DNA from 4 places in the Pantoea alfalfae genome. Region 4 is predicted to be linked to each of the others. Evidence: predicted binding sites of a transcription regulator. Region 4 holds the regulator's gene; each other region holds the start of a gene.
What was found. Region 4 encodes LexA, which represses DNA repair genes until DNA is damaged. Its sites were predicted from a motif close to TNCTGTATGTACATACAGNA; they were not measured.

Region 1 (3,520 bases), 1.1 Mb from region 4:
ACAAACTCACCAATGGCGCGTGCGGCAAACATCATCATCAGCACTGCAATGACCACTGCCGCCATCATAATAAACAGATGATCAGAGAGGCCGATGGCGGTAATAACGGAGTCAAGGCTGAAAATAATGTCGAGCATCATGATCTGCACTATGGCACCAAGGAACGAATGAACGCGGGTGTTGTGCTCGCCTTCACTGCCTTCAATCGTTTCATGGATCTCCATGCTCGATTTCCACAACAGGAACAGACCGCCAAACAGCAGAATCAGATCGCGCGCCGAGAATGCATGATCCATCAGCGTAAACAGCGGATTAGTCAGACGGGCGACCCACGCGATGGAAGCCAGCAGGCCAAGACGCATCAGCATCGCGCCCATCAGACCAATACGGCGTGCACTGGCTTGCTGGTGTTTTGGCAGCTTAGCGACCACCAGCGACAGGAAAATGATGTTATCAATACCCAGCACCACCTCAAGGATGGTCAGGGTGCCCAGCGCCAGCCAGGCGTTGGGATCGGAAATCCACTCAAACATACCGGCATTCAATCCTAAACGAAAAGTAAACGGCGATTATACGCATTGAATTCGCCAATCTCCCACAAAATTGCGACATTGGTCGCGCAGGAGACGCGATTTACAGGAGAAAATGGCGCGCCAGCAGGGGACCGGTGAAGCTCTTCTTCAGGTAGAAGCCGCGCGGCAGAGTCATAATGGGCTGGCCCTGATCGCCGATTCCCTCGGTCAGTGCCTTGCTATTGGCGGCTTTGGGCCGGATTTGCAGCCAGGCACCATGCCGTGCGGTAATCTGCTCAACGCGCCCCAGCACGATCATATCCATCAGTTCCTCCCAGTCCTGTCGCAACATCTCATCTTCTTCCGCATTCGGGCTCCACAACAGTGGCGCGCCGACACGGCGTTCCCGCAGCGGAATCTCACGCCCACCTTCAACCGGGATCCACAACACCCGCGCCAGCTTGTGACGCACATGGCTGGTAAGCCAGGTTACGCCGCTGTTACCGGTCAGCGGTGCGACACAGACAAAGGTGGTTTCCAGCGGTTTACCCTGTGCATCAATCGGGATGGTTTTCAGTTCGATACCCAGATGGGCAAAGTCCTGTTCCGCTTTGCTGCCCGCGCTCGCCCCAAGGTGCCACTCCAGCAGCATGCCGACCCAGCCTTTATCGCGTTTAAGATCCGCAGGCATGGGCAGGCCGGCACGTGCAGCCAGCGTTTCCATAGGTAATCCGGCTAGATCCTGCGCGCGTGCCAGCAGGCTGGCTTCATCTTCGGGTGGTCCTGGTGGATAACGCATGTTGATAACTCATAATGATTAAAATGTGTACAGGTACGGATAAGTAAGTTGTCCCGCTAAAATAAATCGTGTCCGGGCTCGATAATAACATGATAGATCATGCTTTTTTGAGCGGATTGCCCTCATGCTATCTGCAGTGGGTCAGGGTTATCCCAGCTTACCCGCAATAATGAACAGGATCTCCAGTCCGGTTATCCACAGAAAAGTGGGATAACCCCCTTATCTTTGCGGTACTGGTTCCATTTACAGCCTTGACTTTTCGCCATTTGAACATAATTTCACCGGCCTGACCTAACCCTGAGCGATTATCTGTGGATAAAAAGCACTGTGATTATAATTTAACCAATTGTCAGTGGGCGTAAAAATATTCGCTGTTTATAAAAAGCCAATGAAGCGTGATTCTGCATTAATTTCATTTTTAATCAGTCAGATAAGGAATTAACTCTTTTCGGTATTCCCAGGTGTGATAGCAGGGTTATTCAGTTAACTCCCGCGTTCTGCACAAAGCTATCCACAGAAAAGGTGAATAAGATCGAGCTTTTTTGCAGTCTTTGTTTATAACTATGCCCTTTTCTGTGAGTTATCCCGCTATTGATGCCTCAACCCCCCATGAATCCAGTGGTTTACCGCCTGTAAGGAGTGTGAAACAATCAGGCCATTCAAATTTTGCTTTGAGGTAGTCCGGTGATCGATGATGATGGCTACCGCCCGAATGTTGGTATCGTAATCTGTAACCGGCAGGGACAAGTATTATGGGCCAGGCGCTTTGGACAGCACTCCTGGCAATTTCCTCAGGGAGGCATCAATCCCGGTGAAACCGCAGAACAGGCGATGTATCGCGAACTGTTCGAAGAGGTCGGATTACACCGGAAAGATGTTCGAATACTTGCCTCTACCCGTAACTGGTTACGTTACAAGTTGCCAAAACGTTTGGTGCGTTGGGACACAAAGCCGGTATGTATCGGCCAGAAACAAAAGTGGTTTCTTCTGCAGTTAATGTGTAATGACGCGGATATCAATGTGCAGCACAGCAGCACGCCGGAATTTGACGGCTGGCGCTGGGTCAGTTTCTGGTATCCGGTGCGTCAGGTTGTCTCCTTTAAGCGCGACGTCTATCGTCGGGTAATGAAGGAATTCGCTGGCGTGGTGATGTCTATGCAGGAGAGTGCGGGGCAGCGAAATAATCCTGCCCATCGACGTAAGAGAGGTTAGGCCACGCCCTTTATGCTCACTCAGTTGCGCGAAATTGTAGAAAAAGTGGCGAGTGCGCCGCGTCTCAATGAAGCACTCGACATCCTGGTCAATGAGATCTGTCTGGCGATGGATACGGAAGTCTGTTCCGTTTACCTCGCCGACCACGATCGTCGCTGCTATTACCTGATGGCGACGCGCGGCCTCAAAAAACCGCGTGGCCGCACCGTGACGCTGGCGTTTGACGAAGGTATCGTCGGTTTAGTGGGCCGTCTGGCCGAACCGATTAACCTTGCTGACGCCCAGAGTCACCCCAGCTTCAAATATATCCCCGCAGTCAAAGAGGAGCGCTATCGCTCCTTCCTCGGCGTGCCCATTATCAGCCGTCGTCAACTTCTTGGCGTGCTGGTGGTGCAGCAGCGCGAACATCGTCAGTTTGATGAAAGCGAAGAGTCATTCCTGGTTACGCTCGCCACTCAGATGGCGGCGCTGCTGTCGCAGTCTCAGATGGGGCAGCTATTTGGTCAGTTCCGGCAGACACGGGTGCGCGCTATTGCGGCAGCGCCTGGCGTAGCGGTGGCACCCGGCTGGGTCGATGAGACGCAGCCTCTGCTCGATCAGGTTTCAGCCGCCTCAACGCTGGATGTGCAGCGTGAACGTGAGCGTCTGTCGCTTGCCATGAGCGAAGCAACCAATGAATTTCGCCGTTTCAGCAAACGTTTCAGCGCCAGCGCACAGAAAGAGAGCGCGGCCATTTTCGATCTCTACTCTCACCTGTTAACCGATGCCCGGCTGAAGAAAGATCTGTTCGACGAGATCGAGCACGGATCGGTCGCGGAGTGGGCCGTGAAACAGGTGATCGAGAAGTTTGCTGAACAGTTCGCCAGCCTGACTGACAACTATCTGCGTGAACGCGCAGGCGATCTGCGGGTGCTGGGTCAGCGTCTGCTGTTTCACCTCGATGATACCCTGGTCGGCACCAATGCCTGGCCGGAACGCTTTGTGCTGGTCGCCGATG
Region 2 (3,520 bases), 1.1 Mb from region 4:
GTTTCGCTTTCAGCGTCTGCTGAATATGCAGGCGCAAGCCTGTCGCCAGCTGGCACACTGCATCCTGATGCGTGAAAGATGGGTGCATGACAGCCGCTTTGAACGTGCGTTTGAACGATTGCAGAAAGCGATTGAACGACTTGAGCAACATGAGCCTGAGGCGCCACATACCCGCGCGCTATTCTGGCTGCTACGTAACCTGCGTGCCATTGACGCACAGCTCGCATCCATTGAGTCAGAGCAGACGCTGGCCGGTGAAGATCCGCAGCACAGTGACAATCTGCTGTCACGTGAAGGGTTGAGTGGCTGGAGTGATATCCGGCTGCGCTTCAGCCGCCATCTCTCTCCCGCGTCGGCACTGTTCAGGCATGCGGTTCGCATGTCAGTGGTGCTCTGTATTGGATACGGCTTCATTCAGATAACCGGACTGGAGCGGGGATACTGGATTTTGCTGACCAGCCTGTTTGTGTGCCAGCCCAACTATAACGCCACGCAGCGACGCCTTGCCTTGCGCATCGGCGGAACGCTGGCGGGGATTGCGATCGGTTTACCCGTTTTATGGCTGGTACCCTCCATTGAAGGGCAGTTAATCCTGATAGTGATTACCGGCGTGCTGTTCTTCGCTTTCAGGCAGGTGCAGTATGCGCAGGCTACGCTGTTTATCACTCTGCTGGTGCTGCTTTGCTTTAACCTGTTAGGTGAAGGGTTTGAAGTCGCGCTGCCCCGTGTCGTGGATACCTTACTCGGTTGTGGTCTGGCCTGGCTGGCTGTCGCCTTTATCTGGCCTGACTGGCGCTTTCGTCAGCTGCCAGCTGTGGCAGAGCGAACGCTGAAAGCGAACTGTCGTTATCTGGATGCCATCATGGAGCAATATCACCAGGGTAAAGATAACCGGCTTGCCTATCGTATTGCCCGCCGTGATGCGCATAATGCGGATGCTGAACTGGCGTCTGTCGTCTCAAACATGAGCAGTGAAAGTCGTACCAGCCAGAAACTGCGTGATTCAGCTTTTCAATTGCTCTGCTCCAATCACTCATTTCTGAGCTACATTTCCGCGCTGGGCGCTCACCGCGATAAAATTACAGCGCCGGACCTGCTCGCCTTACTGGATGATACGGTTTGCTATGTCGAGGATGTGCTTCAGACGGACGTGGTCAGCGATAAACATGTTGAACTGATGCGCCAGCAACTGGCTCAGCGAATCAGCCAGCTGGCTGCAGATGCAGATACGCGTGCGCCGCTGGTGCTCCAGCAACTCGGTCTGTTGGTGGCATTAATGCCGGATGTGGCTCGCCTGCGCCGCACGCTCATTACTGACTAGCTTTCACTACTTCTGAGGTCCGGGTGTGATAAAAGCGTGCGCTGGAACCATGCATTCAGCTCCGCCCGGGTTGCCTGCGGCAGCGCAGCCGCATGGCGGCCCGTAATAGCCCCTTGCAGCGCCAGTAATGTCTGAAATCCCACGTGCTGGTTGATCGCTTTCAGCTTCAGCCAGCACTGCTTGGCCCCTATCTGGTAGAGATGATTGACGCTCATTACGCCCGCCTCAAAGAGCATCATCTCCATGCGTACACTGAGATTAGGCAAATCTTTCAGCCGCGGAGACGCTTGCCTGTCCTGCAACTCCAGCTGCGCCGTCTCTAATGAGGCAGCAGAGAGCGCCAGCAGATGGTCAGAATCGCGCCATAAGGCCTCATCAACCCGAAAGTAATTGAGGCTGACCAGTTTTCCCCGCTTGCGAAAAATCAACGGTTGCAGCGGGCGATCGGTAATGTATTCGCGCAGCGGTTCACTGGCCCGCAGATAGAGTTCGTCTTGATTAATTAAGGCAAAAACCACACTTTCGACAGCCAGAGCATACCCCCCAAACTGGGTGCGGGACTCTATTGGTCCCAATGGGGCCAGGCGCGCTCTGGAGCGCTCTACGACCGGATTCACCTTTTTCATTGCACCACCTCCATGTCAGAAATACTTCTTAAATTGCCTTGGGTATCAGGCAATTAGAAGATAGAAAAAAGTGTCAGCCGGTTCAATGAATAAATAACGCTTCAACTAATCTTGTCGCGTTTTTGCGAGGCGTTTTCAGAAATTTGGGTTGATCTTTATCCAGGATAACAGTACTGTATATTCATACAGTCAACTGCTGGTGATTAACTTATGCGAACACAACATCCTGATAATGCACGCTATGCTCATCATTACGCGTCCTCTTCCGTTCCGGCCTCTCAGGGCGGTGGAATTACTGAGTTACGCTGCAGCGAGCAGCCCGGTATGATGCAGATGCTGCTGTTGCCATTATTACAGCAGCTGAGTCAGCAATCACGCTGGCAGTTGTGGTTAACACCGGCACATAAACTGAATCGCACCTGGATGCAGGAGTCGGGATTACCGCTGGATAAAAGTATGCATATCGCCGATTCTGAACGTCTGAATGCGGTGGAAGCGATGGTCAAGGCATTACGTACAGGAAATTACAGTGTCGTTCTGGCATGGATTCCTTATGACCTTGGCGAAGATGAGCGCCGTCAACTTGAAAATGCGGCGGCAGAGGGTGACGCGCTGGGTTTGATTTTGCGGGCAAGCGGGACATCGGAAGCGCCTCTCAGACCGCAAAGTGCGATAAAAATTCAGTCGGATTTGTTTCATTAAGTAAAAATCAGAAGTTTCCCAAGCTATTTTTCTTATCTGTCGTCGCTAAACCACTGATTCTTTTAGTTCGAGCTGTGACAATGGTTTAGCAGGTTTTTAAGGCTTTTTGCCGCGACAATACTACCAGGCTAATTGTTAGAAATTGTGTATAAATCGCTGTTTTTTTACAGAAGCGCCTCACATCATACTTGTAAGTTTCCAATCTCGTTGTAGACTTTATCTCGCCAGGGTGCTCAATAACCTCCGTTTTTTGCGGTAGAGTCATAAGCGAGCGTTTTGACCCGGCGAAGGATTTAAACCAAGAGCAACCTTTTTGCTCATTGCCTATTTGGATGATAACGAGGCGCAAAATGAAAAAGACAGCTATCGCAATTGCAGTGGCACTGGCTGGCTTCGCTACCGTAGCGCAGGCCGCTCCAAAAGATGACACCTGGTACACCGGTGCTAAACTGGGCTGGTCTCAGTATCACGACACTGGTTACTACGGTAACGGTTACGAAAACAATGACGGTCCAACTCATGAAAGCCAGCTGGGTGCAGGTGCATTCGTTGGTTACCAGGCAAATCCATACCTGGGCTTCGAGCTGGGCTATGACTGGCTGGGTCGCATGCCTAACAAAGGCAACGTGACTAACGGCGCATTCAAAGCACAGGGCGTTCAGCTGGCTGCTAAACTGAGCTACCCAATCTATGACGATCTGGACGTGTATACTCGTCTGGGCGGCATGGTATGGCGTGCAGATTCAACGCAGACTAACCCAACTACTGGCCGCATCAGCGACCACGACACCGGCGTATCTCCGCTGGCTGCTGTTGGTGTTGAATATGCGCTGACCAAAAACTGGGCTACCCGTCTGGACTACCAGTGGGT
Region 3 (3,520 bases), 950 kb from region 4:
GCTTCTGGCGCACTGGCATAAAAACGTGATCAATCAGCGCATCAATCGGATGTTCGCGACCAATCGCGGCAATTTTATTACGAAGTTTAGCAGGCCTGACGTGGCGCAGTACGCTAATCAGTTCATCCTGCAGTGTGGTCCAGCCATCGTGTGCATCAACATCGCCACCTTCCAGCAGTGCCTTCACTTTACCGACCGGCACGCCACTTTCAATCCAGCGCATAATCTCTTCGATGCGCTGCACATCTTCTTCGTCAAACTGACGATGTCCGCCTTCGGTACGTTGCGGCTTCAGTAAGCCATAACGACGCTGCCAGGCGCGCAGGGTGACTGGGTTTATGCCACAGCGCTCGGCGACGTCACCGATACTGTATAAGGTCATAAATTCCTCTTTCGATTGGTCTGAGTACGATTACCATAACGAAGCAAATTAAGTTGTACAATACATTTCTCAATGTACAACTTGACTGATACGGCTTTTCCAGGCTATATCTCAAATAAGAGAATTATTCCCAAAAATGAGAGAACACCATGCCGGAGCTGAATACGGAGCAACGACTGGCGGTGCGGCTGGCAGAATTACGCCTGCAACGCGGCTGGTCACTTGATGAACTTTCTGTCGCTACCGGCATCAGCCGCGCGACATTATCGCGCATTGAGCGAAGCGAGACCAGTCCCACGGCGGCACTGCTTAATCGTTTGTGTGTTGCATACGGCTTAACGATGTCGCGCCTGCTCAGTGAAGTGGAAGAAGAGTCCAGTCAGCTGGTCAAAGAGGATCAGCAGCCGGTGTGGCAGGATGACGCCAGCGGTTTTATCCGTCGGAATATTTCACCACCTGCACTTCATTTTAGATGTGAACTCGTGGAGGGCAGGTTACGGCCTGGTGCGCGAATCGATTATGATGTGCCACCCATTCAGGGGCTGGAGCAGCATATCTGGCTGCGCGAGGGCGGTCTTACCGTCACGATGGGGTCTCAGGCGTGGACGCTACAGCCCGGCGACTGCCTGCGGTTTCATCTGGTCGGTAAATCGGCTTTTGAGGCGCACCTGACTGACGGCGCGCGTTACTTACTGGTGGTGGCGAAACCATGACGGATTACGCAACTCTCAGCGCGGCCCAGGCGCAACAGCTGCTGGGTGAACTGACCGACGTTTTGCAGAGCTGCGTGGCAGACGGTGCCAGCGTCGGTTTTATTGATGCTGAAGATGATGAGGTGATGGTGCGATTCTGGCAGCAGCGGAGTGCCAGCATCACCAGCGGCGACAGCGAATTACTGGTCGCGCGTCAGCGCGGGCGCATCGTGGCAACGGTCATCATCAGCCGCAGCGGCATGCCTAATGGCCGCCACCGCGCAGAGATCAGCAAACTGCTGGTGCACCCGCAGGCGCGCCGTCAGGGCATCGCCCGTGAACTGATGCAGCGCGCTGAGCAGCGGGCACGCGCACAGGGCAAAACCCTGCTGGTGCTGGATACGCGCAGCGGCGATGTCGCCAGCGATCTCTATCGCTCGCTGGGCTGGCAGGTGGCGGGGTCGATTCCCTGTTATGCCGAATCCATCGCAGGCGTGCTGGATGCCACCACCTATATGTACAAAGTGCTGGCGTAAAACACCGCTGTCGGACAACCGCTGATTTTACGGCGGGTCACGAAAAATTCGGCGCGAAAGCTGACGCCGCCAGGATACTGTGTAAAAATACAGGCCATTTTTTCGGTGTGGTAACGCAAATCATGGCCCTGACAGCCGCAGTAAAAAGCCAGATAGCGCAGTGGTATAAAGCGCTTCAGCAGCAGGTGCCTGATTTCATTCCACGTGCGCCGCAGCGCCAGATGATCGCTGAAGTAGCGAAATGCCTGGCGGGTGACGACGCGCGCCATCTGGCGGTCGAAGCACCGACTGGCGTGGGCAAAACCCTCTCTTATCTGATTCCGGGCATCGCAGCCAGCCGCGCTCAGGAAAAGCAGCTGGTGATCAGCACCGCCAACGTGGCGCTGCAGGATCAAATCTTCACGAAAGATCTGCCGCTGCTGAAGAAAATCATCCCCGATCTCACTTTTACCGCCGCGTTTGGCCGCGGGCGCTATGTCTGTCCGCGCAATCTGGCGGCGATGGCGGCCGATGACGATCAGCAGGGCGATCTGCTGCTTTATCTGGATGATGACGCCGTCAGTAGTACCAAAGAAGAACAGACGCAGTGTGGTCGCTTACAGAAGTCACTGGATCGCTACCAGTGGGATGGCCTGCGCGATCACAGCGAGGAGAACGTCAGCGACAGCCTCTGGCAGCGCCTCTCCACCGACAAAGCGAGCTGTCTGGGTTCGCATTGCCACTGGTATCGTGAATGTCCGTTCTTTGTGGCGCGGCGTGAAATCGAGCAGGTGGATGTGGTGGTGGCGAACCATGCGCTGGTGATGGCGGCGATGGAGAATGAGTCAGTGTTGCCGCCCGCTAAAAACCTGATGCTGGTACTGGATGAAGGACATCACCTGCCGGAAGTGGCCCGCGATGCGCTGGAGATGAGCGCCGACATCACGCCGGGCTGGAGCAGCCTGCAGCTTGACCTGTTTATCAAGCTGGTTGAGAGCATCATGACGCAGATGCGGCCGAAGTCGCCGCCGCCGCTGGCTAATCCTGAGCGACTGAAAGCACACTGTGATGAGCTGCGCGAACTGCTGACCATCACCGCGCAGGCGCTGAATCCGCTGCTGCCGCCGAATAACCAGCCGGGCGAATACCGCTTTGTGCTGGGTGCGCTGCCGCAGGAGCTGCTGGATCTCTGCGCCCGGCTGTTCAAACTCAGCGATGCCCTGCGGGGACTGAGTGAAGGCCTGATTAATGCGCTGAGTGAGCAGACCGGCAAGGTCGATATGGTGCGGCTGCATCGCAACCTGCTCCAGCTCAATCGTCAGTTTGGCTGGTTCGAATCAATCAGCAAACTCTGGCGGCTGGCGGCAATGGAAAAAGCCTCTGGCGCGCCGGTATCGAAGTGGATTACCCGCGAGCTGCGCGAAGGTCAGGCGCATCTGCTGTTCCACTGCGCCGGCATCCGCGTCAGCGACCAGCTGGAGAAAATGCTGTGGCGCAAAATTCCGCATGTGGTGGTCACCTCCGCCACGCTGCGATCGCTCAACAGTTTTAACCGCCTGCAGGAGATGTCAGGGCTTAGCGAAAAAGCGGGCGACCGCTTTGTGGCGCTCGACTCACCGTTTAACCATGTGGAGCAGGGCAAGCTGGTGATCCCGCAGATGCGACTTGAGCCGCTGATGGCGCACGAAGCGGAGCACATCGCCGAGATGGCCGGTTTCTTCCGTCAGCAGATGGCGGAGAAAAAGCATAAAGGCGTGCTGGTGCTGTTTGCCAGCAACCGGGCGATGCAGCAGTTTGTCGCCTGTCTGCCAGACCTGCGGCTCTCGATGCTGGTGCAGGGCGATCAGCCGCGCAGCCGCCTGGTGGATTTGCACCGTCAGCGCGTTACCAAAGGTGACACCAGCATTCTGATTGGCCTGCAGTCGTTTGCT
Region 4 (3,520 bases):
GCAGCAGATAATCCATGTGGCTGCGATGGCACGGCACATAGACAATCTCGTGGCCATCCTGCGCCAGCTGACGAACTTTTTCGCCGCCATTGACGTTGATGCCCTGATAGAGACGACTCCAGAGCCAGCCCATCACGCGGTCGGTGACGCGAATCGCTTCATAAGAGAAGTTGGCGGCAATTTCTTCCATCATCTCAACGGCATTCTGCTGCGCTTTCTCATGGGAGATTTTTTTGCTGCGTGCTTCATCTTCGACGGCTTTTTCAATCGCTTTGGATTGCAGCAGACGGTTGAACAGATCCTGACGCGCCGGTAAACGCGGGCCAATCGCCGCCAGCCGCTGACGGGCAAAATGGATGCGCGCCACGCGAGCCAGCTTCTGGGCGATCGACTTATCCGTACCGTGCTCCGTGGCCATACGGCGCAGTGAGACGGTCGGCGAGAAGCGAACAAAGCTGTCGCGTCCGTGCCAGATCACCGCAAAGAACTTCTGTACACCGTTCAGCACACGCAGGTGTGGCGTGGCTTCGCCCTGGACTTCACGTCCTGGTGCGCGGCCAAACATTACCGTGACCGGCAGCATCTGGATATCGAGCTTAGGATTATTGCGATGCAGATCGAGGTAATCGTGAAAGATTTTCACCGATTCGACGCTGGGCACAAAGTAGGGGAATACGCGCGGGCCATCGTGGATAAATACGTGGCGCGGCAGCAGTGAACCATCAATCTCCAGCGGAGAGAGCGGATCAGGCAGATGATGCCGCAGACACTGCGCGCGTAAAGTCAGTAAGTCGGCCTTCGAATCGTAAGGCAAAACATACATAATAGGTCGGGTCGGATCCAGACCATGTTCAGACACAGGATCGGCCGGAATGGCCTTACTTTTTACCAAAAACGACAGTGGTAAATTAAGCAATTTGTAATAGAGTTTACGCCAACCTGACATAGACAACATGAAGCCTCTTGTTAGCAAAGCGCCGCAAGCATACCAGAAAGTGCAGCGAAGATCTGTGGTGGTGCCAATTGCACGCAGCCCAGACATTGACGTCAATCCGATAAAAGGGTTCCCACATCATGGCAAATAATGCCACCGGACTTATCAGAATAATTAAAGCCGCAGGTTACTCCTGGCAGGGACTGCGTGCCGCCTGGCAACATGAAGCGGCGTTTCGTCAGGAAGCCCTGGCTGCGCTGGTCGCCATTATTATCGCCTGCTGGCTGGATGTCGATGTGGTCTCACGCATCCTGATGATTGGGTCGGTGGTGCTGGTGGTCATTGTCGAAATCCTTAATAGCGCCATTGAATCCGTGGTCGACCGCATCGGTCAGGAGCATCATCCGCTGGCGGGCCGGGCCAAAGATATGGGATCTGCGGCAGTACTGATCAGCATCTTACTGGCACTCTTTGTCTGGATCGCGCTGCTCTGGACACATTTGCGATAAGCGTTCCATATCGCGCCGGAAGCCGCGTTTTGCCTGACAATCGGTTTCCATTTCGCCAATACCTGTATATACTCACAGCGACTGTATAAACAACCAGGGGGCGGGATGAAAGCATTAACCAGCAGGCAGCAGCAGGTCTATGACCTGATTCGCGACCATATTTCTTCAACAGGCATGCCGCCTACGCGCGCAGAGATTGCTGCACAACTGGGCTTCCGCTCACCGAATGCGGCAGAAGAGCACCTGAAAGCGCTGGCGCGTAAAGGCGTCATTGAGATCGTTTCCGGTGCATCGCGCGGCATTCGCCTGCTAATGGAAGAAGAAGCCTCAGAAGGCATACCGTTGATTGGCCGGGTTGCTGCCGGTGAGCCAATCATGGCGCAGGAACATATCGAAACCCACTATAAAGTGGATCCGGGCCTGTTTAAGCCCTCTGCCGACTTCCTGCTGCGCGTCAGCGGAATGTCGATGAAAGATATCGGGATTATGGATGGCGACCTGCTCGCGGTACATAAAACCCAGGATGTGCGCAATGGCCAGGTTGTCGTTGCCCGCATTGATGATGAAGTCACCGTTAAGCGCTGGAAAAAGCAGGGTGCTATCGTGCATCTGCTGCCTGAAAACAGCGATTTCGACCCGATTGTTGTCGATACCCGTGCACAGTCTCTGACCATTGAAGGTCTGGCGGTTGGCGTGGTGCGTAACGGCGAGTGGCTCTGATTCTGAGGGCTGCGTGCATTCGCTTTCTCTGATGCTATTCTGTCTGCCCTAATTTTGTCGCTGCCTGTTTTGCGCAGCGACACTGAGCACGGAACGGCGAATGCGCTTTATCACGGCAACGGATAAAAATCTCTGGCGGCTTGCGCTGCCGATGATCCTTTCAAATATCACCGTTCCCTTACTGGGCGTGGTCGATACTGCAGTTATTGGTCATCTCGACAGCCCTGTCTATCTTGGCGGGGTTGCGGTCGGGACCACTGTGACCAGTTTCCTCTTTATGCTGCTGCTTTTTCTTCGAATGAGTACGACTGGCCTGACGGCGCAGGCGTTTGGTGCCGGTGATAAAATGGCGCTGGCACGTGCGCTGACCCAGCCGCTGATGATTGCGCTGCTGGCAGGTGTACTGTTCATCGCTTTACGTTATCCGATTATTCAGCTGGCGACCCATCTGGTTGGCGGTAATCCCGCGGTACTGGAACAGGCGGCGCTGTTTATTCAGATTCGCTGGCTCAGTGCACCCGCCACGCTGGCAAACCTGGTCATTCTGGGCTGGCTGCTGGGCGTGCAGTATGCGCGCGCGCCAGTGATCCTGCTGGTGGTAGGCAATCTGGTTAACATCGGGCTCGATCTCTGGCTGGTGATGGGACTGCACTGGGGTGTCGCGGGGGCGGCAACCGCCACGGCGCTGGCGGAGTACATCACGCTGGGTGTCGGCGGTATCATGGTCTGGCGAGTCCTGAAGCTGCGCGGTATTACGTTAAGCCTGCTGAAGCAGAGCTGGCGCGGTGACAGCGGCCGGCTGCTGCGGCTGAACCGGGACATCATGCTGCGCTCATTGATGCTGCAACTCTGTTTCGCCTCGCTGACCGTGCTGGGCGCGCGGCTGGGCCCGGATGTGGTGGCGGTTAACGCGGTATTGCTGATGTTCATTACGTTCACGGCCTATGCGCTGGATGGCTTTGCCTACGCAGTTGAAGCTTTTGCCGGCGAGGCCCATGGTGCAAAAGATGGCGGCAAACTGCTGCGTGTCTGGCACTCTGCCTGTCGGCAGGCGGTGGTGGTAGCGCTGTTCTTTTCCCTGACCTATGCCATTGCTGGCCCGCAGATTGTTACCCTGTTGACCTCTCTTCCTTCGCTGCAACAAAGTGCTGACCGCTATCTGGTCTGGCAGATCGTTATGCCGCTGATCGGCGTCTGGTGTTATCTGCTGGATGGGATGTTCATCGGCGCAACACGCGGACGTGAGATGCGTAACAGCATGGTGGTGGCAGCAGCAGGCTACTTTCTGATGCTGCTCAGCGTACCGGCGCTGGGTAATCACGGACTGTGGCTGGCGGTAACGGTTTTCCTGGCGCTG

Region 1: mutH (DNA mismatch repair endonuclease MutH) is a predicted target of LexA. The motif match lies at 1,543-1,562, and genes of this name have one in related genera.
Region 2: sulA (SOS-induced cell division inhibitor SulA) is a predicted target of LexA. The motif match lies at 2,119-2,138, and genes of this name have one in related genera.
Region 3: dinG (ATP-dependent DNA helicase DinG) is a predicted target of LexA. The motif match lies at 1,686-1,705, and genes of this name have one in related genera.

What each region holds. Positions count from the first base shown of each region.
Region 1 is NZ_CP082292.1:819,340-822,859, forward strand. Features, by position in the region: gene K6R05_RS03925 (TerC family protein) at 1-533, opposite strand, end outside; gene mutH (DNA mismatch repair endonuclease MutH) at 634-1,311, opposite strand; gene rppH (RNA pyrophosphohydrolase) at 1,996-2,523, shown strand; gene ptsP (phosphoenolpyruvate--protein phosphotransferase) at 2,536-3,520, shown strand, end outside.
Region 2 is NZ_CP082292.1:2,612,865-2,616,384, forward strand. Features, by position in the region: gene yccS (YccS family putative transporter) at 1-1,321, shown strand, start outside; gene K6R05_RS12340 (TfoX/Sxy family DNA transformation protein) at 1,318-1,947, opposite strand; gene sulA (SOS-induced cell division inhibitor SulA) at 2,158-2,649, shown strand; gene ompA (porin OmpA) at 3,000-3,520, shown strand, end outside.
Region 3 is NZ_CP082292.1:2,766,082-2,769,601, reverse strand. Features, by position in the region: gene K6R05_RS13015 (MerR family transcriptional regulator) at 1-382, opposite strand, end outside; gene K6R05_RS13010 (XRE family transcriptional regulator) at 532-1,095, shown strand; gene K6R05_RS13005 (GNAT family N-acetyltransferase) at 1,092-1,610, shown strand; gene dinG (ATP-dependent DNA helicase DinG) at 1,733-3,520, shown strand, end outside.
Region 4 is NZ_CP082292.1:3,716,238-3,719,757, reverse strand. Features, by position in the region: gene plsB (glycerol-3-phosphate 1-O-acyltransferase PlsB) at 1-946, opposite strand, end outside; gene K6R05_RS17390 (diacylglycerol kinase) at 1,075-1,443, shown strand; gene lexA (transcriptional repressor LexA) at 1,549-2,163, shown strand; gene dinF (MATE family efflux transporter DinF) at 2,264-3,520, shown strand, end outside.